4 regions of the Paenibacillus sp. CMM36 genome follow, and region 1 is predicted to be linked to each of the others. Evidence: predicted binding sites of a transcription regulator. Region 1 holds the regulator's gene; each other region holds the start of a gene.
The links. The regulator Rex, encoded in region 1, represses fermentation and respiration genes when NADH is low (regulators of the CRP and FNR family bind a similar motif). The targets are predictions, from matches to a motif close to TTGTGAAATATTTCACAA.
Positions count from the first base shown of each region.

Region 1 (7,586 bases):
ACAGATGTTTCTGTGCAATCATTTTCTGATCCTGTCTCATCGCATAGATTGCCGCTTCATTCATTACGCTCTCCAGCTGTGCGCCAGAAAACCCGTAAGATTCCTCAGCAATTTTATCCAGATTCGCATCTTCCTGAATCGGTTTGTTTTTGGCATGAATTTTAAGAATATGAAGACGGCCCTTCTTATCAGGCAAATCCACTTGAATATGACGGTCAAAACGCCCTGGGCGCGTTAAGGCGCTGTCCAGCATTTCTTTACGGTTTGTTGCCGCAATGATCAAAATCCGCGGTGTATCTACCGAGTAAATACCATCCATTTCTGTCAGCAACTGATTCAAAGTCTGATCATATTCTCGTTGCTGTCCACCCTCACGTTTACCACCAATTACGTCGATTTCGTCAATAAAAATAATTGCATTTTCCTTCTTTTCCTTGGCTGCACGAGTACGTGCCTCCCGGAACAACTCACGCACACGACCTGCTCCAACACCAACGTACATTTCAACAAATTCACTACCTGAGGCTGCAACAAAAACAGAATTAGTATAGTGTGCCGCTGCCTTAGCCATCAGTGTTTTTCCTGTTCCCGGAGGACCTGTGAGCAAAACGCCTTTTAATGGACGGATACCAAACTTGGAGATTTCATCATGTCGATTCAAAAAATCCAAGGCCTCACGCAGCTCCTGCTTAGCGCTTTCTTGCCCACCGATTTCCTCAAAAGTCAGCTTGTCCGGGCCATTTTTTTTACGTTTACGTTCTTGCCCAGCACCTACGGCCAAGCCTCCACGAGCATGCATGAGCATTAACAAGCCGCTGAACATCACACCAGCAACTAGAAGAGGGATAATATTTACCCCAATAAAAACGAGAAATATAATGGTTACCGGCACAATGCCGATTAATATTTCCTTGATCCATCTAGGCATTAGGCCATACCCCCATCTGCTGAGATTGACGTGGCAAAACGATAAACTTGGTCGCTTTCCCTTCGCTGAGTCGGATATAGACATTGTTCGAATCCATGTCGGTATCAGCTTTGATACCCGTCTTTTTCTTTTTCATATGCTCAACTGTAGATGAAATTTGAGTATACTTTCTATTTTCCATCGCTTCGGCTACAGGAAACATAGCCTCAGACCACCATTGATTCAGTGCTGTATTGGAACGGTCTGCAATATCGAGCTTAATGGTGCGGCTGCCAATGATGGATTGTCCTTTTTGCTTAACTACATCGACCAATCCGGCCACATCCGCCTGCGGTTTGAGATCTAGTTTCAATACAACCTGATCCTGTTTAATATCTATTTGAGCGCTTGTCACGCCTGGATATTGAGAAACCAGTTTTTCCAGAGGACTTTGCATTGTAACCTGACGGTAAATGAACCATCCCCCAAATAGCAGCAAAGCTGCCAAAACTGCCGCCACAACGATAGGAACTGCACGCAATTTCAAACAACATCCTCCTCTCAAAATGTAAAACTCAGAAGAAACGGGACGAATGTCAACAAACAACCAAATTGCATGATCTTACAGTGATCAGCAATTCTTTTTTCTATCATTTTTGTCTATCACTTATAAAATATAGTATATCATAACGTATATCTAAAATCGAAGGCAATGTGTGGAGGAGTTGTGATGAGGCAAAATCTTTGGTTATGGTGGAGGTGGGACGCTGCGTGTAGGATTTGATCTTACGATCGCTGTTGCCCGCCATAAAGATGAATTTTCCTTAGGAGAGAAGTTGGGTAGGTAAAGATGCTTCGCTGGCATTCAGCTCATCTTTACGGCATAGCAAGACTAAAAGACGTAAATACGAATTTCATCGCATTTACGTCTTTTTCTTGAGCTTTTAATCATTTACTAGTCATTCATTCCACATCTGCTGATCCTCAACCAGCTCAGTTATTGGGCAAAGTATACTTTACCCCCGTCGCTCCCCCATCTGAAAAACGGTAAAAGGCATAGTAATGATGGCTTCCATCATCGTAAAACAGCTGCCACACATATTCGCCATTGAACACACTCGGCTGGAGGCTTACAATTTTTACACCTGGAAGCTGCTGCTGAATTAGCGACGTCATTTTTTGCTCGTCGACTCCGTTCTTCAGCAGCTCGGTATGAACACCGCTATTATCTGCGGCAGGTACGTTAGGTTGTCCCTCCACTTTTTGAAAAGGAACCCATACCATTATATTTTCATTCTGTGCATTTTTCCCTTGAACCACCCAATATACCTGATCCCACACAGACTTCCATGTTTGAGTCGTGCTAACCAGACCACCTGATTGCTTGGCCTTAATGATAGCGGCATTTTTCTCAGCCACCTGGTCTTGAGTAACATAGGAATAATACCAGAAAATGCTGACCAGGATCAGTATCACGGCCAAAATGGCGACCGCTATCCATTTTTTCTTATTTTTCAAACCCGTGCTTCCTCTCTAAGGGGATGTGACACCTGAATTAGCGCGACAGCAGCCCTTCAAAGGCGGCTTGTGCCTCATGTTTGATACGTTCCTCGTCCATAGTCAGGCATTCGCCGTTTTTCACAACCTGACGACCGTCTACCCACACATGAGCCACGTCCTTGGCGCTTGCAGAGTATACCGCATGGGAAATAAGATCTGTACGCGGCAAGAAATGTGCCTGATTCAGATCCAACGCGATAAAGTCAGCCTTGTTGCCTGCTGCCAACGCTCCTACTTCTTTTAAACCAATCGACTTTGCACCGTATTCTGTTGCCAGACGCAGCGCTTCACTTGCAGGAACTGCCGTAGGGTCACCGGATACACCCTTGTGAATAAGTGCTGCCAGACGCATTTCCTCGAACATATCCAGGTTATTATTGCTGGCAGGACCATCCGTTCCGAGAGAAACCGTAACCCCTGCACGCAGCAATTCAGGCACTCTTGCCACACCACTTGCCAGCTTCAAGTTGCTGCCAGGATTGTGGGAAACCGCTACACCACGTTCTGCCAGTAAAGCTATTTCTTCGTCGTTCAAATGAACGCCATGGGCAACAAGCGAAGGACGGGAGAAAAAGCCAAGCTTATCCAAGTGTGCAACCGGACGCAAACCGTAGTCGCGTACGTTTTGCTCTACTTCGGCGATCGTCTCAGACATGTGCGTATGCAGTGGCAAGTCCAGATCATGCGCAGCTTGTACGAATTTTTCAATAAACGCAGGTGGACATGTATATGGCGCATGCGGTGACATCATCGTTGTAATACGGCCGTCTGCTTTACCGTGCCAGTTACGCGCAAAAGTCACGGCCTCTGCCAGCTTGATTCGCTGTTCTTCCTCCGAACATAGTCCAATTGCTCCACGCATCAGACTTGCACGAATACCTGACTCTTCAGCCACACGAGCCACCTCATCCATATGATCGTACATATCGAGGAAGGTTGTTGTTCCACCTTTCAGCATTTCCAGCACAGACAAGGACGTACCCCAGTACACGTCTGTAGATGTAAACTTGGCTTCCATAGGCCACATTTTTTCCTGAAGCCATACTTGAAGTGCCAAATCATCTCCATGCCCACGCAGTAGAGACATCGCCGCATGACCATGAGTATTGATCAGACCAGGTAAAAACAATAGCCCTTTACCATCGATCGCTTCCGTCTCTTCCTCACCCGCAGGCAAGGTTTCGCCAATATAAGTAATACGACTATCCTCCACAATCATAAAACCATGGACTACCCCTGCTTCTGGTCCATTTACGGCAAAAGATCCGTTTTTAATCATCCATTTATTCACTGTCATATTGTGCTTCTTCCTTTCCGTCCTCCAAATAATAAGCGAGGCTAAGCAAATCAGTTGTAAAGTCTGTGGCATGAATCCGAATGTTGGCTGGTGCCTTGAGAGTAGTCGGTGCAAAGTTCAGGATCGCTCCAATTCCGCTATCAATAAGCCTATCAGCCACGTGCTGTGCTTCAAAATCAGGTACGGTAATAATCCCGATTCGAATGTTTTTTTCTTTCACAGTCGCTTCCAGTTCATCCATCGGTTGCACGACCAATGTATTGATCTTGGTTCCTACCTTATCCGGAAACGCATCAAATACCGCCACAATCTTCATATTGTCTTTTAAATAAGCGTTATAATTCGAAAGGGCTTGCCCCAGATTACCCGCTCCGACCAATACTACATTAATTTGTTGGTCGATTTTCAGGATATGGCGTATTTTCTCAATGAGATAAGAAACATCATAACCGATACCCTTCCGACCAAAATCTCCAAAATAAGCAAGATCTTTACGGATTTGGGCCGGGTTCAAATCTAGCCTCTGTCCCAGCTCTTGAGAAGAGACCGTAGCCACCTCCCGTTTGTGCAGTGCATTCAGATAACGTAAATATACGGGTAACCTCCGTACGACAGCCTCTGAAATTTTATCTGATTTCATACTTGCTCCCCCTAATTGTAACGAACATACTTATGTCCGTCCGTTATGCCTCTGTCTCCGGGGCGGATTGGAGCCATTCGGCGATGCGGGGCACCATTTGCTCCGATGGCATATGCTCCATTTTTGGTCCCGGTAACGAGTACAAAAAGTGCTTTCCGTAATAGGATTCAATCACACGCGTATCATAAACGATAACGACCCCGTGGTCGTTCGCTGTACGTACCAACCGACCAAATCCCTGTTTGAAGCGAATGACCGCTTGCGGTACAGACAGCTTCATAAATGGATTCTTCTTCTGCTGCTGGAGCAGTTCGCTTTTTGCCTCCAGCAGCGGGTGATTCGGCGGTTGAAACGGCAAGCGAACAATGGCTAGACAAGTCAGAGCCTTCCCCGGAATATCGACGCCTTCCCAGAAACTGCTGGTCCCCAGCAATACAGAAGCTTTCGCTTCCTGAAACCGGCGGGTTAGCTTGCTGCGACTTCCACTGTCCACACCTTGTCCCAGCACAGTAATTTCGCTGGATGCTAAGGCCTCTTTGAGCGGCTCATACACTTGCCGGAGCATCCGATAGGACGTAAACAGAACGAGCATTCTCCCACGTGTCGCCTGAGCAGTCGCTCCTAGAGAGCTAACGAGCATATCTACAAAATGCGCATCTCCTACACTGCCCTTCACACTTGGGAAATCCCGTGGAATAACCAGCAACACCTGATCCCTGTAATTAAAGGGTGACGGGAGCTGCGAAGTCATCAGCCGCTCTTGATCTGCGGCCTCCTGTAAGCCGAGCTGATCGATCATGTACTGAAACGACTTATCTACCGACAAGGTAGCAGAAGTCAGAATAATGCTTCTTTTTTTGTCAAAAAACATTTCTTTCAACTGGCGGCTCACATCGACGGGTACCGCATAAAATTGCAATGATTTACTACGGAATTGCCCGCTTGCCTCGAGCCAGTATACGGTTGTTTCATCATCGAGTCGGATAAAAAAGCGCAAATTTTCTCGAATCCCCGCCAAATCCTTGAGCAGACCCGTGATATCTGTAATAAGGCTATCCGCCGCATAATCGTCATGTTCTTCCTTGACGTCCAGCATCAGCTTGTCGCCCTTGCGCAAAATTTCGCTCATCGTTACATATAGCTGATTTTCCAAAGCTCCCGCCTGATCCCACTTTGCAGGCTTGGCCGAAGGTTTGAGACGGGAAGAAAACTGTCCTGTTTCACCCGGTGTCGCATCACTTCGCTCCGGCAACATGCCAAACAGCTTGTCGCTTAGCAGGTCCCAAGTTTCCTTCACCTCTAACACGAGCGGATACAGCTGGTCGATAGTTGAGGCCCAATCTGCCGACTTCTCGTGCCCCGATTTCGCCAACTGTTGACGAAGTGAAGGCAGTTGTCCATTCTTGCTGTCTTTGAACAGTCGCGTCAGTGTATGCACGAGTGTGAAATATTTCATATGCATACCTAGGTGTTTACCAGCTACTTCCTCCAGGTGATGGGCTTCATCTATCACCAGATGTTCATAGCTAGGCAATAACTGATGACTGGCTTTGACGTCTGTGAACAACTTAGAGTGATTCGTAATAACAACATCCGCTATTCCTGCTTCATGGCGTGCACGATGATAATAACATTTGCGGAACCATGGGCAGGAACGACCAAGACAGGACTCTGAATCACTCGCCACCGTTTCCCAGAAATCCCCTCCACGGTTGCTCAGATTCAGTTCTTCATCATCACCGGTTTCTGTTAGCGTCAACCAGACGATCATCTGAGCCGCTGTAATTAAATCTTCCTTCGGTGTAGCGAAGTCTCTTCTGTTTATTTTATGTTCAAACTTACGCAGACACAAATAATGTCCCCGACCCTTGAAAATAGCAGCCCGGAACGGAAACGGAATCACCTTGGTCAGCATCGGAATGTCGCGCTCGCGTAATTGCTCCTGCAGGTTGATCGTATGTGTACTCACCATAACGCGCTGTCCCTTTTTCACACTGTGATACAGCGATGGGAGCAAATAACCCAGAGACTTCCCTGTTCCTGTACCTGCTTCAATCAGCAGATGCTTGTCTTCACTCAGTGCCTGATTCACACCCTCAATCATCTGTATCTGCGCCTCGCGCTCCTCATATTGACTCAAGGATGAACGCAAATTGTCCCGCACATCATCCATGTACTCCTCAAAGGTAACACCTGACAGTGGATTCGGGTCATCTTCTCTACGCGGAGCAGCTAGCTCCGTCCAATCTTCCACTTTTAGCGCAAGCTGACGAAAAAACTGATATCCCTCCAAATCCTGAATAGGATCAAGCTCTTTCTCTTCACGCACCCCATCAAGAAACCATCCAAGGTCACTGTCTTCCTCTGCAAACAAATCACTAAGCCGCTGTATCGTTATCAGAGGTAATGCTTGAAGCTCACCCAGACACTTTAAAAACACCTCGGCCGTAGCCAATGCGTCGCTGTCTGCTTGGTGAGGGCGATCATGTGCCAGCCCGAACTCAGAAGACACAAAACCCAACTGATACGAAGATAGTGATGGAAACATAATTTTCAGAAAATCCATTGTATCCAAGATTCTTCCGCTAAATGGCAAGTATCCGCACCGATCCAGAGCGTTTTGCAAAAAATTAAAATCAAACGCCACATTATGACCGACCAGTACAACATCGTCCAGCATAGGCACAAGCTCCATCATCATTTCTTCAAGTGCAGGTGCATCCTTCACGTCATCGTCTGTAATTCCGGTCAATCCAGTGATAAAAGGTGGAATAGATCTGCCAGGGTTCACATAAGAGCCGTAAACACGGGAAATGCTGTTATCATGATCTATAATTGCAAGTCCGACTTGAATGATGTCATCCGCGGACTGGGTGCCTGTCGTTTCAAAATCCAATACCGCAAATTTCATTCGGGCTTAATCCTTTCTTATGACACTTACAAAAATAATAACTCCGTATATTAGCATAGCAGAAGATCGCGTGTTTGGAAATTAAGACAGCCAAAAAAGACGATGCATACGCCGCCTCAGGAGGTGGGCATGCATCGTCTTACTCGGTGTCTGACAACTACATCCAGGTCATTATGGAGCTGTCGTATCGAAGCTTTTCGGTACCGGACAAACAGGCTTCCATATTGTGCAGCGGCTCGGGTAACGCAGGATCGAACTGATGTGCGAGAGC
Region 1 is NZ_JBSEDY010000004.1:346,779-354,364, forward strand. It holds gene ACWA2B_RS11645 (AAA family ATPase) at 1-928, opposite strand, end outside; gene ACWA2B_RS11650 (hypothetical protein) at 921-1,454, opposite strand; gene ACWA2B_RS11655 (cell wall elongation regulator TseB-like domain-containing protein) at 1,901-2,425, opposite strand; gene ACWA2B_RS11660 (amidohydrolase) at 2,463-3,764, opposite strand; gene ACWA2B_RS11665 (redox-sensing transcriptional repressor Rex) at 3,751-4,404, opposite strand; gene dinG (ATP-dependent DNA helicase DinG) at 4,448-7,315, opposite strand; gene ACWA2B_RS11675 (tetratricopeptide repeat protein) at 7,473-7,586, opposite strand, start outside.

Region 2 (7,586 bases), on a different contig from region 1:
AGTATTCCAAATGATCCTTCTCACTGAGACGCTTATGGAAAACAAAATAGCTCCACGCCTGATAAGCCAGCACAAAGGGTAAAAGCGTTGCTGCAACAATCGTCATGGCTTTCAGGGTGTAATGACTGGAGCTTGCATTATAAATCGTCAAATCAAAAGCACTGTTAATCGAGCTCACCATAAATCTTGGGAACAAACCGACGAATAACGAAACGAAGGTCAGCAAAATCACTGCACCTGTCATCCCGAAGGCCCATCCTTCACGGCGCTGCTTCAGGAAGTACCACGTCAGCACATAGGCGACAATTCCGACTGCTACCGCAGCATACATAAAGGGACCGCGACGCGCAAATAAATCCGTTGCAAAATAAGTCCATACCACCATGCCCGCAAGTAAAATGCCCAATACCGGAAGAAATTTGGATGCCATCACGCGAGCACGATCCCGTACTTCTCCAATCGTCCGCAGAGAAATAAACGTCAGTCCGTGCATTAGGCACATTCCGACCACTGTCAGTCCAATCCATACGGTATATCCATTGAATACATCGGAAAATCCAGCTTTCAAATCCATGTTTTGCTGAATAGGTACACCTTTCACCAAAGCCGCAAAAGCCATACCGAACAGCATCGGCGGTAGAAAGCTGCCAATCAGAATGCAGGCATCCCACGTTCCTGTCCACCATTTTCCTTCAGCCTTTCCGCGGAACTCAAAAGAAACTCCACGCAAGATCAAACCTAGCAAAATAAACACAAATACGAGATAATATCCGCTGAACATAGTCGCATAAAAATGCGGAAAAGCGGCAAACATTGCACCTGCTGCTGTAATCAGCCACACTTCGTTGGCATCCCAGAATGGACCAATCGTATTGATCATCAAACGTTTTTGTTGGTCGTTACGCGGCACCAATCCTGTGGCCATTCCTACGCCAAAATCAAAGCCCTCCAGAAAAAAGAAGCCGGTAAACAGCACAGCGATCAATAAGAACCATAAATCATTTAGCGACAATGGTGTCACCCCCTTGAGCAAAAGGATCATGAATTACCGTTTGCTGATGTGGCTCAATATCTGGACCTTTACGAGCCGTACGGTAAAACAGAAACGCCAGCACACCTGTTAAAATTAAATACAATGTAGTAAATGAGATGAACGAGAATAGCACTTCTCCTGCCACAACGGTAGGCGAAACAGAATCTTTCGTTTGAAGCAAACCAAATACCGTCCACGGTTGGCGACCTATTTCAGTCATGATCCAACCTGAAGTATTCCCAATGAATGGAAGGGATATCCCCCATATCATCAGACGGAAGAACCAGCGATGTGAACCTTCCAGCTTTTTACGGAACGTCAGGTAAGCCCCGTATAAGGCGAGTGCAATCATGCCACATCCAGCCGCAATCATAATGCGGAAGCTCCAAAACGTGGTACGTACTGGCGGGATATAATCGCCCGGACCATACGTTTTTTCATATTGGGCTTGCAGCTCATTCATACCAGGCACAGAGCCGGTAAATTTACTATAGGATAGAAAACTCAAAGCAAAAGGAACTTTAATCTCAAAGGTATTTCCCTTGTTTCCAGGATCAATCCATGCGATAACGGTCCAAGGAGCGGGGTCACCACTGTTCTCCCATAATCCCTCACTGGCAGCCATCTTCATCGGTTGTGTTTTCACCAAATATTGAGCCTGTCCATGACCAAACAAAGGAATAGCAATGGCACTGATTAAGGCAACAATAATACTCAATTTAAAAGAAGGTTTAAAAAAGTCCATATTCTTTTTGTGCATCAGCTTCCATGCACTGATACCCGCGATCAGAAATGCTCCTGTCGCAAAAGCAGCAAACAATGTATGTGGGAATTCCCATAACAGTTGTTCATTCGTTAGCAGAGCAGCAAAATCTTTCATTTCTGCACGTCCATTTTGAATCTCATATCCTACTGGACGCTGCATGAATGAATTAGCAGCTAGAATCCACAATGCCGATAACATCGTACCGATAGATACCAACCACATACAGATTAAATGGACCGTTTTGGACAATCTTTCCCAACCGAATACCCATAATCCGATAAAGGTCGATTCCAGGAAAAATGCAAGCAGCGCTTCAATCGCCAGCGGCGTACCAAATACATCACCCACAAAACGGGAAAAGTCCGACCAGTTCATCCCGAACTGAAATTCTTGCAAAATCCCGGTGACTACGCCCAGTGCAAAGTTAATCAGCAGAAACGTTCCCCAGAATTGAGCCATTTTCTTGTACAAGTCATTTTTCTTAATAACATACATAGTCTCCATAATTGCCACCAATAACGACAATCCAATGGAGATCGGCACATAAACAAAGTGAAGAATCGTTGTGGTTGCAAACTGCAACCGTGCCAAATCCAATACGTCCATGATGTTGCTCCTCCCCCTGTACTTCTCTTAACATTGATTTATAGTGTCTGTAATCTGAAGTCTTCTACATTTGTGACAGTATTCACATTCTTACATATGCAGCGGTCACCTTTTAGAAAATGACTCACTCAACTACCTTCACCATGGTGTCATGATCCGGCTTCAGATTATCCCCATTATATAGAATAAATTTAAATGAAATAGAATCGAAAATGTGAACATCGTGTCAAAGCTGTGTCATAACGATGGCGATTTGATGAAAACAGCCTAAATCCCATAATAAATGTGACATTTCCTATTGATCTATCTTTTTTCATCATGCAAAAAAAGCCTCTCTTCGTTCGGAGGTTGTACCTCCGACATCTGCAAGAGAGACTTCATAGCGTTATACCTAGGATTCTATCAACAGCCATCTGTTCCTCCGTTCTTTTGAACCCGATTTCGATAGGAGGAAGGTGACATTCCAGCATACTTTTTAAATTTACTATGAAAATAATCTGCGTTCGCATACCCTACGCGTTCCGCCACCTGGTGTACCTTAATTCCTTGTGCAAGCAACTCCCTTGCTCGCTCAATCCTCACCTTATCCAGGTAGGCATTAAAGGCCTCGCCAGTATGACTTTTGAACAATTTGCCCAAATAGCCACTATTGTAATTAAACATATCTGCCAGTAACTCCAATCGCAAATTTTCATCATAATGACTATGAATAAAGTCAATCATTTGTTTCATGATGATGTCCTTGCCACCGGGATCAGTCTGTCCAATCCATTGCAACACATGCTCCAGCGAGTGATCCACCAGCTCGCCCAATGTGGAATAAGCATATACATCGGTTATAAAGCTGGAGTGCTCCTCCAGCACGGTTCGGCTGTGATCCTGTCCGGCTGCATACTTGTTCAACGCCAGTGTGAATGTTTGGGCGAACGCCGCCTTGATTGCGGATTCTGTACGATAAATCCGTGGAAATTGGCCTTCCATTTCCTTAATGACACGGGTTGCAGCTTCACTATTAGCCATATCTAGCGCATAGTACAGCTTTTCTGCATAACGTAGGGGATCATCTGTGGCACTATCAGACGTTCCACTCATTTCAGTCTCGACTGTCTCCAATTTGTGTAGGTCTCCGGAAAGCATGACTCTTTCTGCCCGGAACAAAAACGTACGCTCTAACAATCGTAGTGCCTGCTCAAAAGATCTGGGAATGTCGCTAAGACTGGCTACAGGATCACCGGCAGCCACATAAATTTCCGTAGCCCACGCCTTTAGCTCCTGTCGCCAAGCAGCTAGTAACTGAACAGCATCTCTCTCCGTTTTTAACGTGGCGGGAAGCAAAAGACCCATATATATTCCAGCCTCAAACACGATACCTCTGCCTTGCTCATGGCACATTTCTGTTAGTCGCTGCTTTGCTGCCGACTGCCGGGCTTGCCGATCCCAGTCAGGTATACGTAAATCCAGCAGAATAACCTGATAGCTACTCCAGTCCAAGTCTGGTAACGCTGGCTGTTGTCCATATTTTCCGTTACCGCTTTGATGTTCAGCCTGCTTGGATGCTCTGTGCAGAGAATCGCTGCTTTCTACAGCATTACGAGTATACTCTCGATGAACCGGAAACAATAGAGCTTCGATCCAATTACGCTCATGAGAAGGCGGACTTCCCCATTTGCCGACTTCTTTCTCATCCTCAATGTTTTGCCGTACCCGCTTCAACTCTGTCGTCATTTCTTCCTCATCAACTGGCTTCAGTAGATAGCCATCTACTCCGAAGCCCATGGCTTGCCGTGCATAATCAAAGTCTGCATATCCGCTTAATATGAGAAAATGATACGGCTCCCCGTTCTTTTCACGTATACTACGTATAACCTCCAGTCCACTCATCCCGGGCATACGAATATCTACAATGACTAGCTCCGGCCGATGCTCTCCGAACTTATCCAGAGCCTCGCGTCCATTCCCTGCCGTATCGACAATACGGAAGCCACAATCCCCCCAGTCAATAATGGAGGACAATCCTTCACGAATCGCTGGCTCGTCATCTACAATCATCGCTTTATACATTCGACTCTTCCTCCCTTGGTATGGAAAAGTATACGGTTGTTCCTACTTGTAATGCGCTTTCAATATGCAATCCATAACGTTCACCATACATCAATGTCAGACGTTGATGTACATTACGCAGGCCAATACTGCTCCCTTCTGGCTCATCCGTCCCCCTGATCCGAGCTAGCAGACGGGTCAGTTGCCCAGCTTCCATGCCGATCCCGTCATCTTCTACTTTAATTTTCAACTTTCTTTGTTCTATTGCAATATTTACCTTCACGGTAACCGGCTCTTCCTTATTTTCCAGTCCATGAATGACCGCATTTTCCACCAGCGGTTGTATGATTAAGGGAGGAATCGACATGTCCGTCGCATCTTCTTCCAAATTCACTTCATAGATCAAGCGATTTCCAAATCTGAACTGCTGAATTTGCAAATAGGATCGCACCATATCCAGCTCCTGTAGTACCGTCGTTTTACCACTGCCAATCTCCAGATTCCGGCGCATCAGCCTGCCAAGCAAACGCACCGTCGTTGCAATTTCCGCTTCCCCATTCAGATGTGCTTTCATTCGAATAGATTCTAATGCATTAAACAGAAAGTGTGGATTAATTTGGCTGGCCATCATTTTTAACTTGATATCCTTTTGTGACAATTCCAGCCTGTTGTTGTGCTCACTCGTCTCATAGACCTGCGCCATGAGTTGGCGAATACTACTCACCATATAGTTGAAACGGCGGGATAAATCCCCGATCTCGTCCCTTCCCTCCACACTCGATACCACATGAAAATCGCCCGCGGCTACCTTACCCAGCTCATAGCTCAACCGCTGAAGGCGTTTGGTAATCAGCCAGGAAATGATGGTGATCAGAATCAGTGCCATAATCAGCACTGCAAGGACACATAAAGCACCAATCAGACTGATTCGATTGGCTCCCTGTACAATATGCTCCGTTGAAAACACTGAAATAATCGTAAATCCGCTCACACTGGAGGCGGGCAGCAGCTCATCCACAATGATGTTGGAGGGTATTCCGTTGATTTTCGCTTCATATATCCCCTTACCCGCACGCTGGACATCAAAGCCCAAATGTAAATCGCCCAACGTCTGCCCCACCGACTGCGGGCGAGTAGCTGCGACCACAATCCCGTTACGATCCGTAATCAATGTTTCAAAAGGCTCCTTGCTCAGCATATGATTCAACTCGGTCTGACTCAGCGATATCATCAGAATTCCCTTGGTATTGTATTCAGGAAATGGAATTTGCCGTATCAGGCTCAGGCGATTAACCGGATTATCTTCCTTATCCTGAATGTAAAACCAGTTAATCGCCGTCCCCTTCAATGCCGTCTGGAACCACTGTTGCCGCTCAATGTTAGAGTCCACTGGAATAAACTCCAGATTATTGACAAGCGTCGGATTGTACGAATAGAACCGAATGGTAGCAACCTCTCTATATTGCTGAGTGTACTCATTAAAATCCTTGTATTGATGATACGCATTCATCAGCTCTACCATACCCGGATACCGTCGGTTTGCCATTTCCCTCAGCCTTTTATCGAACATCAACCCATTTGAAATATCCGTTGGCACACGTAGTAAATTTGCCGTCTGGCTTTTGATCTTTTCCACATTGTTTACCGTCTGGGCAATTGCACTATTCAATGCCTGCTCTCGCAAATAAAAAGTTACGCAGCCGCCAACCACCAGCACCGGAATCATGACAATTAGTACGTAGGAGAACAGCAGCTTATTCCGCATACGCATATTACTCATCAGAAGCCATACTCCACGATTCATGCCATCCCTCCCACAAGATAAGCGCTTACATTTTTTGCGTGTTTTCACATCCTCCATCTCGACCTATATGTATGTATCCAGTTTAATGCTTCGTAACCTCTATATCTATGTTTTTTGCAAAATTTAAAAAATGTGGCGAACAGAGTCACCACACTTTACGATTCCTAAACTATTTACGTACAAAAGGTTCGATATGCACTCCCTGCGGTAGCTTGTGCGGATCTTCCGGGTTGATACGGTCATAGAACATAATACCATCCAAATGGTCCATTTCATGCTGTACAACAATCGCTGCATAACCTTTGAACGTCAATAGCTCCTGTGTTCCGTCTGGTAAAGTGGCCTTAATACGAATTTTTTCGTAACGCGGTACATATCCGGCTACGTACCGATCTACCGACAAGCACCCCTCACCCTGCTCCAAATAAATCATGGACGTGGAGTGGCTGACTAACTTCGGATTAAACAACGCATACTCTACCGTTTTGTCTCCATCTTCATAATAAATAGCGCACATTCTTTTGTTCAAACCTACCTGGTTTGCAGATAACCCCACACCCGGGCGCAGTTCATAGCGGGTAGCCAGCTCTTCATTTTGGCTATTTTTCAGATAATCCAGCATCCATTGCATCTGTTGAAGATCCTCTTCAGATAGTGGCAAGCATACCGGATCAACCTTCGTACGCAAAATAGACTCCCCTTCACGCACGATATCCTTCGTGAGAAGCATGTCCATCGATTGATTACTCATTCGTCAGCCTCGATTCATTAAAATAAATATATTTTCATGTGATGTACTGCCATGTAATATGTGATGCGGTGCAAAAACTGTGGGATTTCCCGGTTTTCTGCAAGTTTTATCCCATAAATTATATCTATTCATGAAATGAATTGTCAAAATAAAGCGACGTTTTTTGGGGGGGAAATTGGCGCAATAAAGACCTCTACGGGGGCGTCCTACTCTTTTAGATTAAGTCATTAAATATACACTGCCTTTATTATTTATCACATTAAATGATTTTGTCTCTATATAAAAGCCTCCTAAATCATTTCAATGATCAGGAGGCTTTTGAAAATAATTTTTCTTACTATTAAGATGGCTGCTCCAACGCACTTGGAGCTTCACTAAACAGCTTCGCCTTTGGATTCGGGTGTGTCCAGGTATTATAATATTGCGAGTTCTTGCCGTAGGAATTGTCAATGACAACGTGCGGCATATCAAGCAGGCAGGCCAGAATGTGACCGTGTAGCCGTGAAGTGCGAACCTCGCGATAAGAACTGAACAGCGTAACCGCCTTGTTCATGAGATGGTCGGTGTACTTGTACCAGAATGTACG
Region 2 is NZ_JBSEDY010000008.1:151,804-159,389, reverse strand. It holds gene cydB (cytochrome d ubiquinol oxidase subunit II) at 1-1,012, opposite strand, end outside; gene ACWA2B_RS17055 (cytochrome ubiquinol oxidase subunit I) at 999-2,405, opposite strand; gene ACWA2B_RS17050 (response regulator transcription factor) at 2,808-4,466, opposite strand; gene ACWA2B_RS17045 (cache domain-containing sensor histidine kinase) at 4,459-6,249, opposite strand; gene def (peptide deformylase) at 6,419-7,000, opposite strand; partial or broken gene ACWA2B_RS17035 (polysaccharide pyruvyl transferase family protein) at 7,341-7,586, opposite strand, start outside.
Region 2: ACWA2B_RS17055 (cytochrome ubiquinol oxidase subunit I) is a predicted target of Rex. The motif match lies at 2,476-2,493, and genes of this name have one in related genera.

Region 3 (7,586 bases), on a different contig from region 1:
CTTGCCTGAAGGCGTGGTTAAACGATCCAAATAAGTGGCCTTTGGCGTCATATCAAGCTTTACAAAAGGTGACTTCTTTAAGGCTTCCAAGGTCACACCGTTGAGATAAGGGTTCGTTGGATTATCAAGCGCGCCTGCGATCATCTCCTCTTCACTTTCCGTAAAGGCAGCTTCGTCAAAGCCCATAGCCCGTCCAAGCAGGCTAAACAGCTCATAATTGCTTTTGCTTTCCCCGAGTGGAGCAATGACGGGTTCCTGCATCTGGACATAGTGATGCCAGTAGGATTTATATAGGTCTGTACCTTCAAAGGAAGACGCTGCAGGCAGCACAATATCAGCATAACGGGCCGTATCTGTAAGAAACAGGTCATGAACGACTGTGAACAAATCCTCTCGTTCAAATCCTTTAGTCACCCGTTCCGAATCGGGGGCTACAACTACCGGATTACTGCAATATACGAATAACGCCTTAATCGGCTGTTCCTTCTGTAGCAGCGCTTCTCCGATCCGGTTCATGTTAATCATCCGGGCATCCGGGTTCTGTCGCAGATCAGGACGCTCCAGATGGGCGCTGTTAATCTTGGCATAAGCGCCGTTGGAGCGTGACGCTCCCCCGCCGTGCTTCAGCCATTGTCCAGTGAGCGCAGGCAAGCATGTAACCGCACGTACGTTCATACCGCCATTATCATGATGCTGAAGCCCATTACCGATATTGATATACGCTGCTCTCGCAGTTCCGTACATTTCCGCCAAACGGATAATATCCGCTTCCGGCACGCCGGTAATCCGCGAAACTCGCTCTGGTGTATATGTCTTAACATGCTCGCGCAGTTCCTCATGACCTACTGTGTAGCGATGTAAAAATTCGTCGTCCGTCAGTCCTTGAGCGAACAGTACATTCATAACACCCAGCGCGAGCGCTGTATCCGTCCCCGGATATAACGGAATGAACCAATCCCCCCATTGCGCCGTCCGGTTACGATGAACGTCAATAACGACCACCTTAGCACCTTTTTTACGTGCTTTCTCAGCCAAAACGACCTGATGCATGTTGGTGCTAATGACATTACCACCCCACACAATAATGAGGTCTGCATCCTCCGTGTCCTCCGGGCTGGTGCCGCCCTTAAAACCCATAACGGACGCCCATCCTTCATTCCCAGCCACGCTGCAAATCGTCTGATCCAGTTGGCTTGAACCCAGCGCATTAAAAAATCGGCGATCCATTCCATCCACACTCAATACGCCCATATTGCCATAAAAGCTGTAGGGGAGAATAGATTCCGGTCCGTCCGTACGGATCAGCTCCTTGAACCGACCTGTAATGGTATTGACCGCCTCCTCCCAGCTAATTCGTTCAAACTTCCCTTCTCCTTTGGGGCCTATACGCTTCAACGGATAGAGCACCCGATCAGGATCATATACCCGCTCCGTCATATTGCGAACTTTGTTACAAATAGCCCCTTTGGTAATGGGATGATCTGGGTTTCCAGTCACCTTGATTATCTTTCCTTTTTCCTTGTGAAGCAGGAGCCCACACGTATCCGGGCAATCTAACGGGCATACAGCCGGAAAAATACCGTCCTGCTGCTCCGTCATCCGCTGTCCCCCTTGTAAGTCTTGTTGAAGCGTGGCCTCACGAGGCGCGCTATTGCGATGATCCATAGTGTTGATGCTCCTTTCCGTTACCGTTTCCAAAAATTACACTGATCTTATCATATCCACAGCTTTGGCCGATGGCAAGAGAAGGATTTTCCCACACAGCCGCTCTCCAAAATATTAAAAAAATCCGTCTGCTGCATAGAGCAAAACGGATTTTTTAAGAATTATAATTTTTTTCAACATCCTGTTTCATCATATCTTACTGAGGGTAAAAAAGATCAAGGCATCATGGACGAGAGCACACTCATCCTCCATGCCAAATCATGGACCACTCCCAAAAAAATCCGCCATGACAGGTTTCGTTCCCCCGGGCCTGTCATGGCGGATTTGCTTTGTTCATTGCTGTTTAAAGTACCGTGATTAGGTAGGATCAATCAACGGATTGGATGTGCAACCGAAGAAGTAGTTGGAGATTCATTCACTGGATGTGCGTTGGCTTGAGGCTTTTTCAGATAGGCCAACCAGTAGGCTCCAGCCACAAACAGGCTACCTCCTACCAAATTCCCCAGCCAGACCGGAATGAAGTTCATAACATAATCTGCCCATGAAAAGTGGCCTGCAAAAATAGCCGCCGGAATGAGAAACATATTGGCAACAACGTGCTGAAATCCAATAGCCACAAAGGCCATGGTCGGGAACCAAATCCCCATAATTTTGCCGCCAATGGAGTCTGTGCTATATGCCAACCATACAGCCAGTGCTACGAGCCAATTACATCCTATACCCGATATAAAAGACTGCAAAAAGCTTTCGTGTAGCTTATGTCCTGCCATATCCACCACTTTGTCCAGATAAGGGCCCGTTTCTGTTAAACCCAGCACATGCCCAAAGAAAAATGCAACGAATAACGCACCTGCAAAATTACTGAGCGTAATAATCGCCAAATTACGAAACATGACTCCTGTCTTAATCCGTCCTGCCCATCTCGCCAAAGGGACCGCCATCATATTGCCGGTCAGCAATTCTCCGCCTGCGATCAAAACTAATACCAGACCAATAGGGAACACCGCAGCTCCAATAAAGGTGGCAATGCTTCCCCATTCTTTAGGCGCACTTGCAATAACACGTATATCCAGCAAAAACCCGAGTGCAATAAATGCACCTGCCAAAAACCCCAGTACCACCGCCACAGTCCACGGGTTGTTCGCCTTGGCCACTCCTGTTTCCACCGTCTTTTCAGCAATTTGCCCCGGTTTATAGCTCGCCATATATCCCCGCTCCTTTAATATCTATTCACTAAAATATTCTTCTTTCATATTTTATTTAAAATCAGTGATTAAGTTTGTGAAAAAAATCACTTTCGTAACTATAAAAAAAACAGCCCCTGAAAAAAGGACTGTTTTTCTGTATTATTACATCTACTGCGCTACTACGCGCTTTACATTTAATTGTATTCTTCCTTTTCAACTGCTCTTAAGAACCAAAGAACTCCACCAAGGCCTACCATGGCCACGACTACAAGAAAAAGGATATAAAACAAACCCATAAGTTACTTCCCCCCTGATCCTTATGCTACTCTATATTGTACTATAAGGATTCATCCGTACGCCTCAGATTGTTGACAAACTTATGAACAATGTCACAGACAAATCTAATTATACAGTAACTGGGTTCCGTTCAGATATTGTAGGCAATGCTTGTAAACCTGCCGCGTTCAAGAAATTCCAAGGCTTGTTATAGTGCGGCTGGAAGAAGAAATCGACAAAGGCCAACTGGTCAATGGTCATATGGTTTTGAATGGCTACGGATAGCGTGTTAATGGATTGCGTCAAATCCACCTTCGACATAATTTGAGCACCCAGAATTCTCCGCGTCCCCTGTTCATATACCACTTTCAGTAACACTTTTTCGGAGGTTGGCATAAATTCAGGTCGGTAGCTGTCCTCAATGGTTACAGCTTCTACAGTCATGCCTTCATCTGTTGCCGCAGCTTCCGTCATGCCTGTTCCTGCGATATTGTCTTCGTAAATTTTGATACCCGAAGTTCCTTGGGTTCCCATGTAAGCAATGGTTGGTTGCACCAGATTACGTGCCACCAGCGTACCCATACGAACTGCGTTGGTTGCCAAAGGGATATAAGCCGTTTTGCCGGTCGGATTATAGCGAATTGCACAACTGTCGCCTGCTGCAAACACGTCCGGGCAACTACTTTGCATATAGTTATCCACAATGATCGCACCGTTAGGCAACATATCTACCTGACCTTTGAGCAGATCCGTTTGAGGTCGGAAACCGATGCAGAGAATAACAAGCTCTGTTTCATATTCTCCTTTAGAGGTCACGACTTTACTTACCTTACCGTTCGTACCCTCAAAACGACTCACCGTCTCGCCAAGTACCAGCTTAATGCCATGTTCCTTCAGGGAACTTTCAATCCGGTCTGTATACTCATGGTCCAAATACTTATTCAATATACGATCAGCACTGTCGATCAGCGTTACATTTTTACCATTCATTTGGAAAGCTTCTACCAATTCAACACCAATGTATCCAGCTCCCACGACTGTAATGTTCTGTACGTGCTGGGCTTTCTCAATGATATCATTGGAATGATTATAGTTTTTACAGAGCAAAATATGATCAAGTTCAATGCCTTCCAGCTTTGGAATAATGGGCCATGATCCCGTGGTCACAATTAGTTTATCAAATGTGTCTGTAAATTCCTCACCTGTTTGGAGATTACGGGCATGCAGCGACTTGCCAGCCGTATCCACACTCGTTACCTCATGAAGCATCTTGGTCACTACACCCAAGTCAGACAGTTGATCTGGAGACGAATAAAACAGGCCGTGCGGATCTTTGACGACACCACCTACGTACAGCGCAATACCACAAGATAAAAATGAAATATTATCATTACGCTCGTAAACGGTAATTTCTGCATCTGGATAACATTTAGCTGTGTTAACGATAGCTGCTGTGCCTGCGTGTGTACATCCGATAACTGCTACTTTCATGTTGAATTCCTCCTTGGTGTGTGGGCATAAACTGTATAATAATTGTGAATAGTTTCACGTAAACAGCTCGTTAGTGTTTGTGATTTATTTCACTTCATGCACTTATTATAGTGTGATATTTTTCACATTACAATAGCTTTTTGTGATATTCACAGTTTGTCCACATTTAAAAAAGAAAGGATATACGAGATCAACTGTTTGCTGAAATGTTTTTTTGCTCCATTCAGTTTCCCCTGTAGGCGGCCTGATTATGCCCATGGAATCGACTTTCACATGATGCTCCCACCTTAGACAAATGCACATGTAGAGAACAAAAAAAGGTCCGCTTCCCGGAGACATGCCGGAAATCAGACCTTTTTAAACATATATTTTGGAATGAAGGCAAAGCTACTATAGCAATTGCTCAATGGCTGCTTTCATCGCTTCTGGTGACTCCTTCGGTTCAAAACGACCCACAGGTACACCTTCACGATTCACAATGAATTTCGTGAAATTCCACTGAATTGTCCCATCTTCCTGTTCTCCAGGCTGTTGCTTTTTCAAATATTCAAACAGAGGCGCTGTATCCGGTCCATTGACGTCCACTTTGGCGAATACCGGGAAATTAACCCCGTAATTCAGTTGGCAAAATTCAGCCGCTTCCTCGCTGCTGCCCGGCTCCTGACCGCCAAATTGGTTGCAAGGAAAGCCTAATACAACTAATCCCCGATCCTTATATTCGTCATAAAGCTTTTGCAAATCCCCATATTGCGGGGTAAGTCCGCATTTACTGGCGGTATTCGCAATAACCAGCACCTTACCAGCGTAAGTATTCAGAGAAACCTCCTGATTCGCTGGTGTTACGGCATTATGTGAATAGACAGACATACAGCATCCTCCTTCGTGTCACTTGGTTTAGGTTACATAACCTATTTTAACCAAAAGGTGACGGACATGCCAACATCCACAGAGACTTTACCATGATGCCACCACTTCGAGTCTGCGTTCTTCGCGTTCGGAAGCGGACATTTTGGGGCAAGTATAACAATACCGCTGACCTCCACCTGTCTTGTAATATTGGCAACAGGACGGTTTCATGTAGGTATTTTCACCAGGGCGGTAAGGATTGTCCAATTCAACGAGACGAACCGTAAACGGATTTCTTTTACGCCCGAATATCTCTCCCTCAAGTTCACGTGTCACATACATATAATCTTGTTCAAAGCGCTCCACATCCTGAGGATCAGTCAACGATGGCTGTACTCTATCCTTAAAATACAGCAATGCCAACGGAAACTGTCCCCACATTTGGCCGATAGATGCGCTCCCCACGGTAGCAATTGCTTCCAACATGGGCCGCATCTGCAAACTGTAAAAGTCTCGTAACACTTGCTGAGCCTGTTTGGAAGAACGGTGATCCCCATTGTTCCACGTATTGTCCAGCTCTGTTAAGTCGATGACCTGAAGACTAATAGAGGGATATTGACCTTCATAACAAATATGAAATCTGAGATTAGAAACGGACAGGTCCCAACGGCGTTCACACAGTGATACCATAAAATGCTGCGCAAACACGAGGCCACGCAACTGGTTCGCAAAGTAAACGGCTGCGGTTAAATCGTCTTCAGCACGCAGAAGATCGCCATAATACTCCATCACAGAGCGGATCTTATCTGGTTCAAGCCATTCGGCCACTGGCCCGGAATATACAGCATCCTCCGGCGTGACTCTCACTATGTTTGCTAGTTGCTCAAGCTGATCGTAATCCAGTGGTTTCATGGTATGTCCCCTTTAACCTCTTGCCGCTACTTGTGCTCTAGCATCACGTCGCTCAGCAACAGAACCCACAGGTTGCTTATCTTCCACATTCATTTCTTTTATGGCTTGGCTTACCGCAGGCTGTCCAGCCAAAGCATACGGAAGACAGAGCGGTACACCTGTACGAGGATCTGTTACAATATCAGCCTCAATCCCGAACACTTCACGCAGCACATCAGGGGACATAACCTCAGTTGGAGTTCCTACAGCCTCAGCTTTCCCTTTTTTGATTGCAATCATATGCTGAGCATACCGGGCCGCATGGTTCAAATCGTGCACGACCATAACAATGGTGCGCTCCTCCGAAGTATTTAGATACTCCAGCAAATGCAGCACTTCCAGTTGATGCGCCATATCTAAAAATGTCGTCGGCTCATCCAGAAATAAAATATCCGTATCCTGCGCAAGTGCCATAGCAATCCAGGCACGCTGACGCTGACCGCCAGAAAGCTGATCAATCGGACGATCGTGGAACTCGCTCATTCCCGTTACTTGAATGGCCCACTCTACCATTTTGCGATCTTCCGCTTTCATGGAACCAAAACCTTTTTGATAAGGAAAACGTCCGTAAGATACCAGTTCCGTCACGGTTAATCCTTCCGGTGCAGTCGGATTTTGCGGCAAAATAGCCAGCTGCTTAGCTACTTCCCGGGTGGATTGCTTATGAATGGATTTACCGTCAAGCAGAACACTGCCGCCCTTAGGATTCATGATGCGAGCCATCGTCTTCAGAATGGTGGACTTGCCAGAACCATTTGCGCCCACCAAGGCTGTGATTTTCCCTTGCGGTATTTCTACGTTCAGATCTTCTACAATCAATCGATCTTCATAAGCAATATCCAGATTTGCCGTTTTCAGACGAAACATGTGGAATCATCCCTTTCCCTTATCCAATATATATAGTCACGGGCTTAACGCACGACTTTCATCAAAACTTCATTCTATCTTTATATAATAAAGATATTGATAATCATTATCAAGTGTTAACTGGTTTATTTCCTATATCATACAGTGCATATCATCCAATATTTTCTCAAAAAATTCAAAAAAAGATCACAGCTCCTCGAAGCTGTGATCTTTCAAATCCGGTGAATTGCATTATGACTGTACAGAAGACAGTCCAAATGCTTCGGCCATGAGACGTATAGATTTCATTTTGGCATCAAAGTC
Region 3 is NZ_JBSEDY010000002.1:211,767-219,352, forward strand. It holds gene ACWA2B_RS04950 (molybdopterin-containing oxidoreductase family protein) at 1-1,665, opposite strand, end outside; gene ACWA2B_RS04955 (formate/nitrite transporter family protein) at 2,037-2,870, opposite strand; gene ACWA2B_RS04960 (FAD-dependent oxidoreductase) at 3,258-4,619, opposite strand; gene ACWA2B_RS04965 (glutathione peroxidase) at 5,010-5,486, opposite strand; gene ACWA2B_RS04970 ((2Fe-2S)-binding protein) at 5,574-6,377, opposite strand; gene ACWA2B_RS04975 (ABC transporter ATP-binding protein) at 6,390-7,283, opposite strand; gene ACWA2B_RS04980 (LLM class flavin-dependent oxidoreductase) at 7,515-7,586, opposite strand, start outside.
Region 3: ACWA2B_RS04955 (formate/nitrite transporter family protein) is a predicted target of Rex. The motif match lies at 2,945-2,962, and genes of this name have one in related genera.

Region 4 (7,586 bases), on a different contig from region 1:
ATATTTTCCAACGTCTCGAAGAATATATCCTTTTTCTTCAATCTCATAACGATTACCCCTTTACGAAAATATCCGCAACCTGTTTCGACTGCAATAGACAACCTTTGCTATCTTATCACACTCATCAATGTTTTTGTAATGTTTGTAAAAGCAAATTTCATGATATACGTATACAGTGCCCGACATATAAGCTCATTATCCGACAATTTTTTCCTAAAAAGGTGTAATTCGTTTTCTAATTCACTTCTATGGTTACATGTTCCTTTAGTGGTGTATCTGCAGGCACCACATGTATATAGGATGTACCTGGCGTTAACGGAATTTCAACCCCATTCTTCATAAAACGAATCGCATCACCTGGCGTATGTTGCCACTCAGCCTGTATTAACTGTCCTTGTTGAAACACCATGGCCTCTCCGCTGCCGTCCAGTTCAACACTTAATCTGCCTACATCATCCAACGTTCGATGCCTGGTGCTCATCACAATGACATTGGCTGCTGAGAGCTGTTGGTTATTATTTTGATCCACATGTGACTTTTCGTTCACAAAACGCTTATATTGTTGATCCGCTGGATCATAGGTATAAGATACCCGGTAGCTTTTAAGCAAAAACCGGATTTGTAAAGATGTTGCAGTCTCGTCCACCATAACTGGGGTTTCGCCGGATTTAAGGTAAGTATATACTGGAACGTCCGTATGCGTAGCATACCCTTTACTATCGCTTCCTTTGCGCAGTCTATTCACGTCCGTGTATAGATTATGCGGAGGACGACGATCTTTGCTTCGCCAGAAGTATGCCCCTCCATTTGAAATCTCATCTAAATGTTCCTTCCGCTGCTGCTGTAAAATCGCATAGGCATCTGTGCTTCCCCCTGCGTGTATCGGCAACGCACCATAAGTTTCGCCCAGCTCAATCAAATACGGACGAATGCTACGGACCGGACCAACCTTTACATCTCCGCCATGACTTTGGAAAAAAGCGACCAGACGGGTAATTCCGCCTTCTGCAAGAACTTCATATACCATATCTGCCTGACTAAGTCCTGCCTGCGGACGTGCTGCTGGAGCATTGTTAATCATGACAGCGAGCGGTCGCTCCAAAACTGGCTGCTCCACCGGAAGACCGGTAAGCGGAGCTGTAAATGCCGGAGTAGACTGCTCCTTCGGCGGTTCAAGCGCCTCCTTCTCTGTTTTATGCTTGGTCGGTTGAGGAACGGGTTCAGTATCTCCCGTATTGGACATAGCAGAACAAGACATCAGCGTCATGCATAACAGAGCTGAGGCCATTACACGCAACCAATGATTTCGTTGGGAAATGGGCCCGGACAAGTTCATCCCTCCACTTCGTTATTTTTCTCATTATAAGCTTTATTTCCTGTTTTTGTCTTGATTGAAGCATGACCTCTCTATAGAATACTTATCTGAAGACATTAAAATTTTAAAAATATTCATACTTTGTGATTTTTATCACAAATAACTGTAACTGAACCTACTACAATAAAGGTGTAGCAAAGATGATCATCCCAACAAAATGAAATACAACCAACATTATAGATTAAGAAAGAGGAGTGGTTTGAATGTTTAATAGCTGGTTACGTGAGAACAAAGTCGCAATGTGGTTGCTGACTGTCGTACGGGTTTATCTAGGTTATGAATGGATGACTCACGGACTTGAAAAGCTGACAGGTGGATTCGATGCAGGCGGATTTATCTCGGGGGCCATTGCTAAAACAGGTGGAGACCATCCCGCTGTACAAGGCTGGTGGGGATCGTTCCTCGAAGCCTTTGCCCTGCCGAATGTAGGTTTGTTCAACGTCCTGATCCCGTTGGGTGAGTTCTTGGTCGGGGTTGGCCTGCTTCTCGGTACATTGACTACACTGGCTGCTTTGATGGCCATGGTTATGAACTTCTCGTTCCTGTTCTCGGGTACAGTAAGCACCAATGCAATCTACCTGCTGTTTGAAATCTTCCTCGTAGTTGCTGGCGCAAATGCCGGAAGAATTGGCTTTGACCGTTGGGTACTGCCCTTCCTGCGTGGACTGTTTGGTAAAAATAAAGATACCTTTCCAGCGGACCCTAGTCGAAAAATAGCTTAAACATCCCCCAAATAACCGTTATCCTCCGGGATAATGGTTATTTTTTTTGCGCTGTTATGCTCACAAGGAGGATTTTAGCTCCTCCTAACTCGGACTCTTTTATCGGATTCATTATCCTCCCCAAACGTTTACAAGTTGGATACAACATGGAATGCTCACGATACATTTACCCTATACACTACAGTTACATCAAAGAACGTAATGGAGGGTTATATCATGAAAAAAATCACCAAAGCCTATCTCATGCTCGCAGCAGTAACTTTCACAGTGCAGACTATGGGATCGGGATATACGGCATCAGCCCAAGCGGCGACGTCTACTACGACATCTCAGGCAGAAAGTGTACAACATATCTCCAAGACCTTCGAGCAGCTACTAGGCCAACCCGGCAAGCTATCTCAGGCATTCACTTATTTGCAAAAGCATATTCAATCCATTCCAGCTTCTCAAGCTACCCTCATGGTGCTTCATCTGGAAAATGCACAGAACCAGCAATTGGATTCCTATGCACAGACCCTATACCCGACCTCTGTTCAAACCAAAATAAATCAAATCTATAAACCCGGTGATTCGTTCACAAATGTAATCAGCCGTACAAGCGATGCGAACCTGAAAAAGTTGCTAACTCAAACAAGAGATGCCGGCTACAAACTTGAAACCGCAGAAGGCATGTATTACCCAATCATCAACTATGAAAAATATAAAGTATTCGGGAAGCACACCACGGCAGATATCCGCAGCTATATTGACATCATGTCGATGGAATCCGGACAGGCTGCTACCAAAGATGCCGCGCTCCGTATCGGCTATCAACAGTTAGCCGGACGAGTGCTGGCACAGGAATTGTTTTTAAACCAATATCCACATTCCAATCGTACACAAGCTATAAAAAAATTGCACGATCTGTACTTTTTCTATACTTTCTACGGCACGAACAATACGCCATTATTCGATCATGATACCGGGAAGATTCATCCGTATGCCAAAAAAGGGTATCAATGGTTCGTTCAACGTAATATGGATTCGAAGAGCACCTATATTCAAAAGCTGAAAGCATTTATGACACTGTTGGATCAAAATGGAGATCAACGTACTTCGCAGGTATCCACTTGGCTAAAAAAGAACGTGCCTTCTAATTAATCGAAGACGCAAAAAACACAAAAGAACTTCCATTCCCACACAGCATGTGGATTCGGAAGTTCTTTTTTACATTTACGTATCACTTTCTTGACCAAAAGCCCAACAATTGAGACTCAGCGAGCCAAGGACATACGACTGAAAAAGCTTATGCGCGGAGCGCTCCTGATCCGCAGCCCCCATCGCATAAAACAAAGGTGAAAAATGCTCTATTCCATAAGAAGGTACCGCTTGTTTGGCATATGGAGCCTTCTTGTCATATTGGAATAAGTGACGTAAATTCCAGTCTTGAAGCTGCTGTGCAATCCAGTCATCATATTGAACGGCCCAATCGGCTGGCTCACTCGTCTGCTTGAGTGTCCGCAAGTTGTGGACCAATCCGCCGCTACCGATAATCAAAATCCCTTGTTCTCGCAACGGCGCCAGCATCCGTCCAATCTCGTATTGCTCTTGAGGAGCGCGCCGAGAATCAATAGATAACGGTACGACCGGTATGTCCGCATCAGGATATATATGCCGCAAAACCACCCATGCTCCATGATCCAGTCCCCGGTTCCGAACCGGCTGGTGGAACAAGTTATGCTGACTGAACAGATGCTCTATCTCCTCATACAGCTTTGGATCGCCTGGTGCAGGGTAATCGATTGAGTACATTTCTTCAGGAAAGCCATAGAAATCGTGCAACGCTGCATGCTGATCATCCGCGCCAATACATTGATCGGGGCTATCCCAATGCGCGGAAAAAATGACAATTCCTTTGGGTCGGGGCAGGCTCGCGCCCAGCTTTGCAAGAAAGCTGGTATATGCGTTATTTTCTACAGCCAGTGTCGGTGAACCATGCGCAACAAAAATTGAGGGTAATGTCATCGCTGCCAACCTCCACACGCCAGTATAGTGTTACTCTTCCATTTTACTCCGGCGGAGGCGCAATTTCCAATACAATCCGTTACACACTGAAATCAGATCATCCAGTGCTGCCAATCACGTTGAATATTTTCCTGTTCATCCAGCCATTCAAGCGTCCGATCAATGAGCCGTTGCCGCTCTTTACCTGACGAGAAAGTGTGATCTCCCTGGAAAATAATCTCTTTATCACAGCGTCCCTCTGGACGCATCCAGAATATCTTTTGAAACAGAAATGCATAATCGACAGGAATAATATCATCCGAGGTTCCATGAATGACGAGCACATCCCCGTTAAATTTAACGGCCTCCTGGAACGGCTGAAATTGAGCTAACGACTCAAAGTAAGCAGGCGTAAACTTATAGCCCAAATAATCGGCATGACCAGTTTTAACAGACTCATCGTACACGCTTCGCTCCGTAATTTTGACGATGTCATTGAACGGATAGCCCACTGCTGACCAAAGGACCAGATTTTGTACTCTCTTGTCCCGTACGGCTGTGAGAAGAGCAACCGCGCCCCCCAGACTGTGACCGATCAGCGTCACCTTGGTCGGGTCAATGTCCGCACAATTGACGGCGTAATCCAATACGGTACGTGTCTGATTAATCATGGACTCAAGCCCCTGCTTGCCGTATTCACCTGTGCTCTCCCCACAACCGGCAAAATCAAAGCGCAGGACAAAATATCCCCCTTCGGCCAGTTCACGCGCAGTCTTGACGAATAATCGATCTACGCCGATACGATTGCCTACAAAACCGTGACATATAACAACGAGGGGAACTCGTCTCTGACGCTCTCCCTCATTTGTACGGTTTGGATAATGAATTGTTGCGGCCAGCTCTTCATGTTCAAAACGAATTCCAATTTGCCGTTCCATCCTGATTCCCCCTGTTTCAAGCTTCACTACACATTTATGAATTCGAACTCATATAGTAACGTGGAATATCCATCCAGGATATTTATTCACTTTAATTCCGATAAGTTTAATAAGTTTTATAGTAAAGTCAGTCTATCATCGCCCTGCTTCCTTGTCAACCTGTCAGTTCACATCGTTAAAAAAGTAAACAAATAGCGCTCCCCGATGCGATTCCGGAGAACGCTATACTACACTTATGTGAGGGAATCCACTACATTTAAAGTGACATTCGTTATTCGTAGCTGTTCCTGAACATTTGGTGGGTCTCCGTTCGTCCTTCCCACTGCAGTTTACAAGAGTCGCCGTTATGTTCATCCTCATGCCACAGGCTGCGGTAGTTCTGTGCACCTAGCTCACCTGCAAATTCTGTATCCTCAGCCACTTCGATATCGTCCACTATACGGTACGTTGGAGATGTTCCTTGAACGCTCCGGTGACTCACATTTGTAGACGAGGCCGCCCCGCTATTCCCATTCGAAGCGTTTCCCAGTCGTTTTTGGACTAAATAATCTGCCTGGTTCTCCAGTTTCATGATGCCACATCCTCTCAACGTTTATATTCAGGTTGCTCCACGTGCTCACCCTCTATCCAGTTTGAGGAGAATGCAACGGTAATATACATGCTATAGATAAAGTCTTTTGCCATCCGACGCTTCCTCACGTATACTGTCTTTGTTACGAAATGGCGGTTCCATCAGCTTGGAATACGCTCATAAAGCAGGAGGAAGCAATGAATAAAGCAAAAAATTATACGCTTATTGCATGGGTTGCCTTGTCCATGTTTTTTTTGACACAGGCGATTATCGGATGGTTTGTCACCTTTACAGGCGGAGATCTCAAACCCTTTGAAGAAATCAGCCTATCCACCCTTATCATCATCGCCGCAGGAGCCATTCTACTCGTTGAAGCCCTGATGAATTTTATGGATCGTCCCGAAGAAGGCGAGGAGATACAACATCCAAACCCCGCCCCCGTAAAGCCCCAGATGAATCTTAAATCCATCTTGATGTATGTTGTTTTAGTTGTCGTGATTCTTGTCGCCGGACTAGCGCTGCGCAGTGTACTGCCAGTATTCAGGATCTCACCTTGGGTAAATTTAATTCTCGCCGCCATCGGCTTTATTGGACTCAAACCGATTTTTCTGCGTAAAAAACGTTCATAGCCCGCAATTTTCATTATATGGAGCTGCCCCATTTTGGGTCATAGCAGCTCCTTTTCATTTCGATCAGGCAATCGACTTACAGCTGGGGTGTGCGCCAAAAAGCCGTATTCCTGGCCTGCAAGAAGCTGCATGGAGGAATACGGCTTGATATATTTTAGAACTTATTTGGAAAATAGTTGTTCTGCATTATCCAGAGCCATTTTGTGTCCCATTGCGGAATAGTCCAGCCAAGGCTGTCCGTCCAACATGTAGACATGCCCTTGCTTCACCGCTTTGAGACCTTGCCATACTGTGTTTCCTTCCAGCTGCTTGTATACCTTTTGGGCATCCGCGCCTTTACTGATGATAACAAGAATCGCATCGGCATCATAATCCGGTAAAACCTCTTGGGAAACCACCTGATAAGCCTTGTTGATCTTTTCTACACCTTTGGCTGGCTTCAAGCCCAAATCCTGATATAACAGCGGTCCTACCGGACGCTTCATCCCCATAACACGAACCTCTTTCGCCGTCACACGTACAGCCATAACCGTTCCGTCCCCAATTTTTGAATGAATCAGCTTTTTGACTCGTTCCCTCTGTGTATCATAGTCTTTTAGAAATGCGTCTGCCTGTGCTTCATGTTTGACCATAACGGCTATTTTTTTCAATTGATCTTTCCATGTGCCTTCATCCAGATCAAAAACGTCGGTCGGCGCAATTTTTTCAAACTTGGCCACATCGGTTCCCGAATATTTTTTGTCTAAGAAAATATGATCAGGTTGAAGCTCCAGTACCGCTTCCATATCCGGATCAGTGACAACACCTAGCTTACGGGTACTTTGAAGACGATCTTTTACATGCGGTAGAAAATCCTTCACATCTCCGCCAATGACCGAACCAGCCGGAGTAATGCCCAATGCCAGCAAGTTGTTCGTCAAATGAATTGACATCGAAGCAATACGCGAATCCGCACTAATGGTTGTCTGCGCACTGTCCGCCGCTTTCGTATCGGCAGTCTGTTTGTCGGCTGCTTGTCCGCAAGCAGATAGCATGATCATGCATACAACAAGAGTTGTGACTACCCATGAACGTTTAAAACCTGAACCCTCAAATTTGTGTTTTCTCATGTTTATTCTCTCCTATGCTATAGAAGCTCTACATTATAATGATCATTATAGAAGGCTTCTTCTGTCATTTTGTTCGGGACAACAAGAATAGAAAATACGGAGCTCCTACCACAGCAACCACCACACCTGCGGGAATCGCATTTGGCTGAAACACCGAACGCCCAATCGTGTCGGCGGTGACCAGAATGACGACCCCGACCAAACAGGCTACTGGCAGCAAATGCTGGTACATCGGCCCAACCAGACGGCGAGCCAGATG
Region 4 is NZ_JBSEDY010000011.1:157,834-165,419, forward strand. It holds gene ACWA2B_RS20345 (DUF47 domain-containing protein) at 1-47, opposite strand, end outside; gene ACWA2B_RS20350 (DUF3048 domain-containing protein) at 236-1,330, opposite strand; gene ACWA2B_RS20355 (DoxX family membrane protein) at 1,579-2,097, shown strand; gene ACWA2B_RS20360 (hypothetical protein) at 2,314-3,237, shown strand; gene ACWA2B_RS20365 (dioxygenase family protein) at 3,310-4,101, opposite strand; gene ACWA2B_RS20370 (alpha/beta hydrolase) at 4,194-5,018, opposite strand; gene ACWA2B_RS20375 (hypothetical protein) at 5,290-5,589, opposite strand; gene ACWA2B_RS20380 (hypothetical protein) at 5,787-6,218, shown strand; gene ACWA2B_RS20385 (ABC transporter substrate-binding protein) at 6,380-7,327, opposite strand; gene ACWA2B_RS20390 (FecCD family ABC transporter permease) at 7,392-7,586, opposite strand, start outside.
Region 4: ACWA2B_RS20355 (DoxX family membrane protein) is a predicted target of Rex. The motif match lies at 1,457-1,474, and genes of this name have one in related genera.